Regions from separate parts of the Shinella sp. G-2 genome, predicted to be linked through region 2. Evidence: predicted binding sites of a transcription regulator. Region 2 holds the regulator's gene; the other holds the start of a gene.

What was found. Region 2 encodes LexA, which represses DNA repair genes until DNA is damaged. Its sites were predicted from a motif close to TGTTCNNNNTGTGTTCNG; they were not measured.
Region 1: the regulator LexA is predicted to act here: its motif matches at 3,117-3,134, upstream of parE (DNA topoisomerase IV subunit B).

Annotation. Positions count from the first base shown of each region.
Region 1 is NZ_JBBEYH010000039.1:9,232-14,228, forward strand. It holds gene V8U06_RS28050 (caspase family protein) at 1-1,159, shown strand, start outside; gene V8U06_RS28055 (hypothetical protein) at 1,200-1,787, shown strand; gene V8U06_RS28060 (alpha/beta hydrolase) at 2,047-2,931, opposite strand; gene parE (DNA topoisomerase IV subunit B) at 3,139-4,997, shown strand, end outside.
Region 2 is NZ_JBBEYH010000009.1:138,447-143,443, forward strand. It holds gene trpD (anthranilate phosphoribosyltransferase) at 1-776, shown strand, start outside; gene trpC (indole-3-glycerol phosphate synthase TrpC) at 785-1,600, shown strand; gene moaC (cyclic pyranopterin monophosphate synthase MoaC) at 1,600-2,094, shown strand; gene V8U06_RS16410 (molybdopterin molybdotransferase MoeA) at 2,094-3,317, shown strand; gene lexA (transcriptional repressor LexA) at 3,411-4,136, shown strand; gene V8U06_RS16420 (ComEC/Rec2 family competence protein) at 4,127-4,997, opposite strand, start outside.

The DNA.
Region 1 (4,997 bases), on a different contig from region 2:
GGTCGACGATCCCTCGAGGGTTCCCGAACAGGCCGTCAGCCTCACCACGGTGCTGGGCAGCGTCGCCCATGCGCGCAAGCTGCGCATCGTCATCCTCGATTCCTGCCGCAACAACCCCTTCCCCGCCGTCGCCGCGCGCGGCCTTGCGGCGGCAAGCGGCGGCGTGCAAGCCACGCAGAACGCGGCGCTCGGCGGCGACGGCCTCTCCGCGCCGGACCCCTCGCAGGGCATGCTGGTGATCTATGCGGCCGAGGGCGGCAAGGTCGCGCTCGACGGCGACGGCGACCACAGCCCCTTCGCCACCGCGATCCTCGAAAACCTGCCGCGCCCGAATATCGAGATCGGTCTCGTCTTCCGCCAGATCCGCGACCGCGTGATGGCCGAGACCGGCAACCGCCAGCAGCCGCATTTCTACGGCTCGCTCTCGGGCGCGCCGTTCTTCCTTGCCGGCGAGGACGAGGCGGTCGCCGACATCGCCGACAAGGCGGGCCAATGGCAGGCGCTGAAGCCGGAACAGGCCGTGCAGCTTGCAAGCCTTGCCGAGGAAGGCAACACCCGCGCCATGATCGGCCTCGGCTACATGGCGCTCTCGCCCGACACCAAGAAGTTCGAGCCGGCGAAGGCCTTCGAACTCTTCAAGAAGGCGGCGGACGCGGGCGATGCGGAGGCCATGTTCGAACTCGGCAAACTCTATGAGAAAGGCATCGGCACGGCGCAGAACGTGCCCGAGGCCCTGAAACTCTACCGCCAGTCCGCCGATCTGGGTTTCGCCGACGCCATCAACGATCTCGGCTTCCTCTATTATCAGGGCGCCGAGGGGCTGGCGCGCGATCCGAAGAAGGCCGTCGACCTCTTCATCAAGGCTGCCGACCTGCGCCACCCGCAGGCCATGTTCAACGTCGCCGCGCTGATCGACGACGGGCTCGTGCCGGGCAAGACGCCCGAGGATGCCGCCGCCTATCTCTATGCGGCCCTGCGCTCGGGGGTGGAGGATGTGCTGGACCAGCTCACGTCGCGCCCGACCATGTTCAAGCCCGAGACCCGCCGCGCGCTGCAGGCGCAGCTTTACAAGAACAATTTCTATGCCGGCGCCCTCGATGGCCAGATCGGTTCCGGCACGCAGCGCAGCATGAGGATCGCATTCGGCCGCACCGATTAATCAAAACAGGGGGACTATCATGCATTCAGAAAAACACGGAATGACACGCGCATCCGCGACCGTCGTCGCATTGGCCATGGCGCTGGCGCCTGTCGGCACGGCCTATGGTCAAACGACCCCCGGCGGCGGCACGCATTCAGGCACCCACGAAGAAAACTCCTATCCCCGCTCCAGGCCAAGCCTCAGCGACTATGAAACGACCGCCATCACGCGCAACGTCGATGCCGTGCGCAACGAATGCGCCGATCTCGATCCCCGCTACCGCATCGACTGCCTGCGCAAGGGCCTGATCGAGGTCGCGCAGCGCATTCCCGAATCGGGCGACTATGCCCCGGCGCGCGCCATCATCGCAGAAGCCGCCGCCAAGCTCGGCGAGGTCCAGCGCAAGCATGCCGACCCGGCGGCGGAAGAAAAGAAATCGAGCGGCAACGCCCGCATCGCCGCGAACCGCACCTACAAGGCCGTCAAGCGCGAAGAGCTTGCCGAAGCCATGGCGGAAGCCACCAAGATCATCGAGGAAGCCGAGACGAAGCTGCTGCGCGCCGGCGAGAACTCGGAGAAGCGCGCCGCCCACTACCAGCAGATCGCGACAGCCATCGGCTCGACGAAGGTCCTGCTGCGCTCGTAAGCATTTCCAGCCGAAGCTTTTTGCTTCGGCGCCGGACAATGCGACAAACAAGGGACCAGCATTTCCAGCCGAAGCGTTTTGCTTCGGCGTCGGACAATGCGACAAACAGGAGACCAGCATTTCCAGCCGAAGCTTTATGCTTCGGCGTCGGATAATGCGGGCAAACAAGAGACCAGCATTTCCAGCCGAAGCTTTTTGCTTCGGCGTCGGATAATGCGGGCAAACAAGAGACCAGCATTTCCGGCCGGAGCGGCGTCGCTTAGCGCGCCAGAATCCAGTTCAGCGTTTCCCGCCAGTCGGTCATGCGCACGGGTGTGCCATGACCGCCTGTCTGGAACAGCACGAACTGCGTGGGAATTCCGGCCTTCAGCAGCTTTCGGAAGACGGCGATCTGGTCATTGGCGGCATAGACGCTGTCGCTGTCGCCATGGGTGAAGAAGACCGGCAGCTTCGCCTTGAAGGCGGGCGTCTTGGCATAGTCGCCATCCGCCGCCCCGCCCATCAGCACCATGCCGGAAAGGCTTTTCACCGCCGCCGCGTCGCGCACCACGCGGGCGCAGATGAAGCTGCCCATCGAGGCGCAGGCGAGGATGACGGGCTTGTCGGGCGAAAGCGCCTTGGCCGTCAGGATGAGGCCGGACACCCGCGCCGCGCCCGCATCGTCGAAGGACGGCACGCTCGGCGCATAGTAGGCGCCGCCATTCTGTACGGCGAGGTTCTTCAGGCGGTTGAAATTGCCGCCGAAATTCCAGTCGTTGTTACCGAGCCGCCGGTCGCCGCCACGGCCGTGGATGAAGATGACGGTGAAGGCCGCGCCCTCGCGCTTGCCGGTCATCGCCACGTCGATCGGCCCGGCCGGCGTGTCGATCGTCAGGTTCGCCTGCGCCTTCTTCACCGCCGTCGAGACATAGGCCGATTTCACGCGACGCTCCGGCACCTGGTCGCGCCCGTTGATGTCGCGCATTTCCTGATAGTCCACGACGCGCAGCGCCCCGCCATCGGCGGTCTCGACCACCTGGCCATAGGAAAACAGGTCGTCCTTCCAGGGCTTCAGCGTCAGTGCGGCGGCCTCGTTCGCCGCAAAACCGGCAAAAAGCGCGGCCAAAACCAGCCGGCGCAGGCAATGAACTGTGGACTGAGGCATGAACTGGCGCTCCCTTGCGGTGGCGATACTTGCCATCCGCCCGCGCGCAACGCAATCCTCCGTCAGCGACCGGTGTGCCCGGCATCGCGAAAACCCACGAAATCTGGCAGAGTCGCCCGTGATTCGCCGACGCTCCGATGACGCCCAGGCTCGATCCCTTGGGATCGGCGGGCAGAACCGGCAACCGGAACAAACTCTGAACGGCCCATGCAAGACGACAACAACGACCTTTTCGCCAATATGCCCTCCGAGCCCGCCCGGGAACCCGCCGCGCCGCAGGAAAAGCCCGCTCCGGCCCCGGCCGCAGAAGCGCGCCCCGCGCCGCCCAGCGAAGGCACCGGCGGTTACGATGCCTCGGCCATCCGCGTGCTCGAGGGCCTCGAGCCCGTGCGTATGCGCCCCGGCATGTATATCGGCGGCACGGACGAGAAGGCGCTGCACCATCTCTTCGCAGAAGTCATCGACAACTCGATGGACGAGGCCGTCGCGGGCCATGCCAATTTCATCGAGGTCAATCTCGATGCAGAGGGCTTCCTGACCGTCACCGACAACGGCCGCGGCATCCCGGTGGAAAACCACCCGCAGATGCCAGGCAAGTCGACACTGGAAGTCATTCTCACGGTGCTGCATGCCGGCGGCAAGTTCGACGGCAAGGCCTATGAGACATCGGGCGGTCTGCACGGCGTCGGCGTCTCGGTCGTCAACGCGCTCTCCGACCAGCTCGAAGTCGAGGTCGCCCGCAACAAGAAGCTCTACCGCCAGCGCTTTTCGCGCGGCAAGCCGCAGGGTCCGCTGGAAGAACTCGGCGACGTGCACAACCGCCGCGGCACGCGGGTGCGCTTCCATCCCGACCCGGACATCTTCGGCGCGCATGCGCGCTTCGACCCGGCCCGCGTCTTCCGCATGGCCCGCTCGAAAGCCTATCTCTTCGGCGGCGTCGAAATCCGCTGGAGCTGCGATCCGTCCCTGCTGCCCGAGGGATCGGAGACGCCGGAAAAGGCCGTCTTCCACTTCCCTGGCGGCCTCAAGGATTATTTGCAGGCGACGCTCGGCAAGGAATACACCGTCACGCGCGAGATCTTCGCCGGCAAGAGCGAGAAGTCGGGCGGTCACGGTTCGCTGGAATGGGCCGTCACCTGGTATGGCGGCGATTCGCTGATCCACTCCTATTGCAACACCATCCCGACGGCCGACGGCGGTACGCACGAGGCCGGTCTTCGCATCGCCCTCACCAAGGGCCTGAAGAACTATGCCGAGCTGACGCAGAACAAGCGCGCCGCCGCGATCACCACCGACGACGTGATGATCTCGGCGGTCGGCATGCTCTCGGTCTTCATCCGCGAGCCGGAATTCGTCGGCCAGACGAAGGACAAGCTGGCGACGGTGGAGGCCCAGCGCATCGTCGAAAACGCCCTGCGCGACCCCTTCGACCACTATCTCGCCGACAACCCGGCCGAGGCCGCCAAGCTGCTGGAATGGGTGATCGAGCGCGCGGAAGAACGCCTGCGCCGCCGCAAGGAAAAGGAAGTCAGCCGCAAGACGGCCGTGCGCAAGCTGCGCCTGCCCGGCAAGCTGGCCGACTGCTCGCAGAATTCCGCCGAAGGCGCCGAACTCTTCATCGTCGAGGGCGATTCGGCCGGCGGCTCCGCCAAGCAGGCGCGCAACCGCGCCAACCAGGCCATCCTGCCGCTGCGCGGCAAGATCCTCAACGTCGCCAGCGCCGGCCGCGAGAAACTCGGGGCGAACCAGCAGATTTCCGATCTGGTGCAGGCGCTCGGCTGCGGCACGCGCTCGAAGTACCGCGACGAGGACCTGCGTTACGAGCGCGTCATCGTCATGACCGACGCCGACGTCGACGGCGCGCATATCGCCTCGCTGCTCATCACCTTCTTCTACCAGGAAATGCCCGACCTCATCCGCGGCGGCCATCTCTATCTCGCCGTGCCGCCGCTCTACCGCCTCAGCCAGGGCGGCAAGACGCTCTATGCGCGCGACGATCCGCACCGCGAGGAGCTGATGCGCACCGAGTTCACCGGCCGCGGCAAGGTGGAAATCGGCCGCTTCAA
Region 2 (4,997 bases):
GCGGCGACGGTGCCGGCACCTACAATATCTCCACGCTCGCGGCGATCATCGTCGCGGGCGCCGGCGTTCCGGTCGCCAAGCACGGCAATCGCGCGCTCAGCTCCAAGTCGGGCACGGCCGACGCGCTGTCCTGCCTCGGCGTCAAGCTCGATATCGGCCCCGCCGAAATCGCCCGCTGCGTGCACGATGCCGGCCTCGGCTTCATGTTCGCGCAGTTGCATCACCCCGCGATGAAGCATGTCGGCCCGTCGCGCGTCGAACTCGGCACGCGCACCATCTTCAACCTGCTCGGTCCGCTCTCCAATCCCGGCGGCGTCAAGCGGCAGTTGCTCGGTGTCTTCTCGCCGCAATGGCTGGTGCCGATCGCCGAGGTGATGCGCGACCTCGGCTCGGAAAGCATCTGGGTCGTGCATGGTGAAGGCCTCGACGAGATCACCACGACCGGCACCACGCAGGTCGCGGCGCTGGAGGACGGCAAGATCCGCACCTTCGAACTGACGCCGGCCGATTTCGGCCTGCCACAAGTCACGCTCGACGATCTGCGCGGCGGCGACGGCGCGCACAATGCCGCCGCTCTCCTGTCCGTGCTCGGCGGCGCGCATATGCCCTATCGCGATATCTCGCTCGCCAATGCCGCCGCCTCGATCGTCGTCGCCGGCAAGGCGGAAACGCTGGCCGACGGCATGAAGCGCGCGACCGAATCGCTGGAAGGCGGCCGCGCCCGCGCCGCGCTGGAACGTCTCGTAGCGGTTTCCAACGAAGGCCAGGCGGAGTAGGATTGGCCATGACCGACATTCTGAAGAAGATCGAAGCCTACAAGCTGCAGGAAATCGCCGCCGCCAAGGCGCGCGTCGCCCCTGCCGAGCTTCGCGCCCGCATTCGCGACCAGGAGCCGCCGCGCGGCTTCTTCGCCAGCCTCAGGGACCGCAAGGCCGAAGGCCGTTTCGGCCTCATCGCCGAGATCAAGAAGGCAAGCCCTTCCAGGGGCCTCATCCGCCCGGACTTCGATCCGCCGGCGCTCGCCAGGGCCTATGAGGCGGGCGGCGCGGCGTGTCTCTCCGTGCTGACGGATACGCCGAGCTTCCAGGGCGCGCCGGAATTCCTGACCGCCGCACGCGAAGCCTGCGCGCTGCCTGCGCTGCGCAAGGATTTCATGTTCGACAGCTACCAGGTGCTGGAAGCCCGTGCCTGGGGCGCGGACTGCATTCTCCTCATCATGGCCTCGCTTGGCGACGACGCGGCGAAGATGCTGGAAGACGCCGCCTTCTCGCTCGGCATGGACGTGCTGATCGAGGTGCATGACGAAGAGGAAATGGAACGCGCGCTGAAGCTCAAGTCCAAGCTCGTCGGCGTCAACAACCGCAACCTGCGCACCTTCGACGTCGACCTCGCCGTCTCGGAAAAGCTGGCCGGCATGGTGCCGGACGACCGGCTGCTCGTCGGCGAGAGCGGCATCTTCACCCATGCCGATTGCGCGCGCCTCGGCAAGGTCGGCATTTCCACTTTCCTCGTCGGCGAAAGCCTGATGCGCAAGGACGACGTGACGGCCGCCACGCGCGAACTGCTCACCGGCGACGCCGGCATGCTGGCGGCGGAATGATGGCCGACGACGGCCGCACGCTCACCCATATCGACGCCTCCGGCGAAGCCAACATGGTGGATGTCGGCGACAAGGCCGAGACGGTGCGCATCGCCGTCGCCGAGGGCTTCATCCGCATGGCGCCGGCGACGCTCGACCTCATCCTCAAGGGCGATGCCAAGAAAGGCGACGTGATCGGCACGGCGCGCCTTGCCGGCATCATGGCCGCCAAGCAGACGGCAAGCCTCATCCCCCTCTGCCACCCGCTGATGCTGACCAAGGTGGCGTTGGAGATCCGCGAGGACCGTGCGCTTCCCGGCCTCAGGGTCGAGGCCATGGCCAAGCTCACCGGCCGCACCGGCGTGGAAATGGAGGCTCTGACGGCCGTCAGCGTCGCCTGCCTCACCGTCTACGACATGGCGAAGGCCGCCGACCGCGAAATGGAAATCGGCGGCGTGCGCCTCCGGGAAAAATCCGGCGGCCGTTCGGGCGACTACAAGCGGGAAGACGCCTGATGGCCCTCCTGCCCGTCGCCGACGCCCTAGAGCGCCTGCTGTCGGCGGCGAAGCCGGTTCGCCGGGTGGAGACGGTTGCGCTGCACGAGGCGGAAGGCCGCGTGCTCGCCGAGGACGTCGCCGCCCGCCTCACCCAGCCGCCCTTCGACAATTCCGCCATGGATGGCTACGCCGTCCGTCACGCCGACATCGCCGAGCGCGGCGCGATCCTCACGGTCGCCGGCACCTCGGCCGCCGGCCATGCCTTCATGGGCACCGCCGGGCGGGGCGAGGCCGTGCGTATCTTCACCGGCGCACCGCTGCCCGCCTTTGCCGATACGGTTCTTCTTCAGGAAGATGCCGAAGTCCTCGAGGACGGCCGCATCCGCACGACGTTCCTCACGCCGAAAGGCCGGCATATCCGCCCGCGCGGCCAGGATTTCTCCGAAGGCGACGTGGTGCTGAAGGCCGGAGACGTGCTCGATGCCGGCCGCCTGACGGTCGCGGCCGCGATGAACCATGCCCATCTTGCCGTCTATGCCCGCCCCCGCATCGCCGTGCTGGCGACCGGCGACGAACTCGTGCCGCCGGGCACGCCACCCGGCGCCAGCCAGATCATCGCCTCCAACACCTATGGCGTTTCGGCCATCGCGCGGGCCGCGGGCGCGGAGATCATCGACCTCGGCATCGTCGGCGACGACAAGCAGGCCCTGCTTGCGGCCGTGCGCAAGGCCCTGGCGCAGGACATCGACGTGCTCGTCACGCTCGGCGGCGCTTCGGTCGGCGATTTCGACCTCGTCCAGCCGGTGCTCGGCGAGGCCGGCATGGAACTCGATTTCTGGCGCATCGCCATGCGCCCCGGCAAGCCCCTGATGGTCGGCCGCCTCGGCCCCGTGCAGTTCGTCGGCCTTCCCGGCAATCCCGTTTCCAGCCTCGTCTGCGCCCATCTCTTCCTCGAACCGCTGGTCCGCCGCCTCGCCCATCTGCCGCCGAAGAACCGGCTGCGGCAGGCCGTGGCCGCCGTGCCGCTCAAGGAAAACGACCATCGGCAGGACTATGTGCGGGCGCGAATCGCGCTCGACCCGGCGGGCAACCTGACGGTCACGCCCTTCGACAAGCAGGATTCTTCCATGATGCAGGTCTTCGCGAAAGCCGAAGGTCTGCTGGTTCGTCCCCCCAATGCCCCTGCGGCCTCGGCGGGCGCGCCCTGCACGGTCCTCCTGCTGCGCGATCCCGCCGCCTGAACAGTATTATTGTTTCAGCGGCCTCTTGCAGAACACATATGGAACAGATAGTGTATGTTCTGGATTTGTTTCACGATTCTCGGTGGAGAGGCCATGCTGACGCGCAAACAACAGGAACTGCTCCTGTTCATTCACGAGCGTATGAAGGAATCCGGCATTCCTCCGTCCTTCGACGAGATGAAGGATGCCCTGGATCTCGCCTCCAAATCTGGCATCCATCGCCTCATCACCGCGCTCGAAGAGCGCGGCTTCATCCGCCGCCTGCCCAACCGGGCGCGCGCGCTTGAAGTCATCAAGCTGCCGGACGCCTATTCGCCGAGCCTGCAGCCGCGTCGCGGCTTCTCGCCCTCCGTCATCGAAGGCAGCCGTGGCAAGCAGCCGGCGGCGCCCGCACCCGTGCAGCGCAGTGCGCCTTCTGCGGTCGAGATGTCCTCCTCGGTCTCCGTGCCGGTCATGGGCCGCATCGCCGCCGGCGTGCCGATCTCGGCCATCCAGAACAATACCCACGACATTACCGTGCCCGCCGAGATGATCGGCAGCGGCGACCACTACGCCCTGGAAGTGAAGGGCGATTCGATGATCGAGGCCGGCATTCTCGACGGCGACACGGTCATCATCCGCAATGCCAGTAGCGCCAATCCCGGCGAGATCATCGTTGCGCTCGTCGATGACGAGGAAGCAACGCTGAAGCGCTTCCGCCGCAAGGGCGCCTCCATTGCGCTCGAAGCCGCCAACCCCGCCTACGAAACCCGCATTTTCGGGCCGGATCGCGTCAAGATCCAGGGCAAGCTCGTCGGCCTCATCCGCCGCTACAACTGAGCCGCCACCGCCGGCGTGAAACTGCCGGTGCGCCAGTCATAGGCGCGATGTCGCGCCCAGGGCCGGTCGAGCGTTTCGACCGCGGGGGTCACGATGGCGGAGGACAGAGGAGCGGCAGACAGGCGCGCGGATACACCCGTACCCGCGTCAGCCGATTGCCCCGCGTCGGCAGGTCTGATTTCCAGTGCGCCCGTTCGCCGCAAGTGGCGAGCCGTCACCAGTCGCGCGCCTGAACGGCACGCATCGATCCGCAACGGAAACGGCACGACGACGAGATCGGCATTGTCGCAGGCCGTGCCGAGAAACGCGGTGTCTTCCAGCGTGACGATCCGCCAGCCGCTCGGCGATATCGCAGCACAGAAGGCTTTCGCCTCGCAGACGAAGGCCCGCGTCTTTCCGGCCGTGGCGAACGCGTCCGTCATGGCGGCCAGGGCGTTTTGCCGGTCCGCCTTCCGGCGCGGCCGCTTCCCATCCCTGGCAGTTTCGCCTGCACCGTCGGCGGCGTTCGCTTCTTCACGAAACAGTCCGGCGGTCTTCCGCAGCTCAGGCTTCCGGTGGCCGCTCAGGCGAAGCGCGCGGCGCCATTGATCGTAGATGAAGTCCGTCGGCCGGGCGCGGTTCGTTGCGGCACTGTCGTTCTCAAGGATGGCGACGAGACGCCCGTCTTCCGATACCAGCACTTCCGGCGCCGCGCCGCCTGGCCAGAACGCAAGGCCGGCGCCGAACAGCACGAGCAGCGTCCCGGCATGCCGCAGGCGCGTGCGCAGCAGGCAGGCAAGGCCGCCGCCGAGACCGATCAGCAGGAAGGCGAGCGGGGGAATGCGGCCCGTCACGATCTCCCCCTTCCAGCCGGCCACCCAG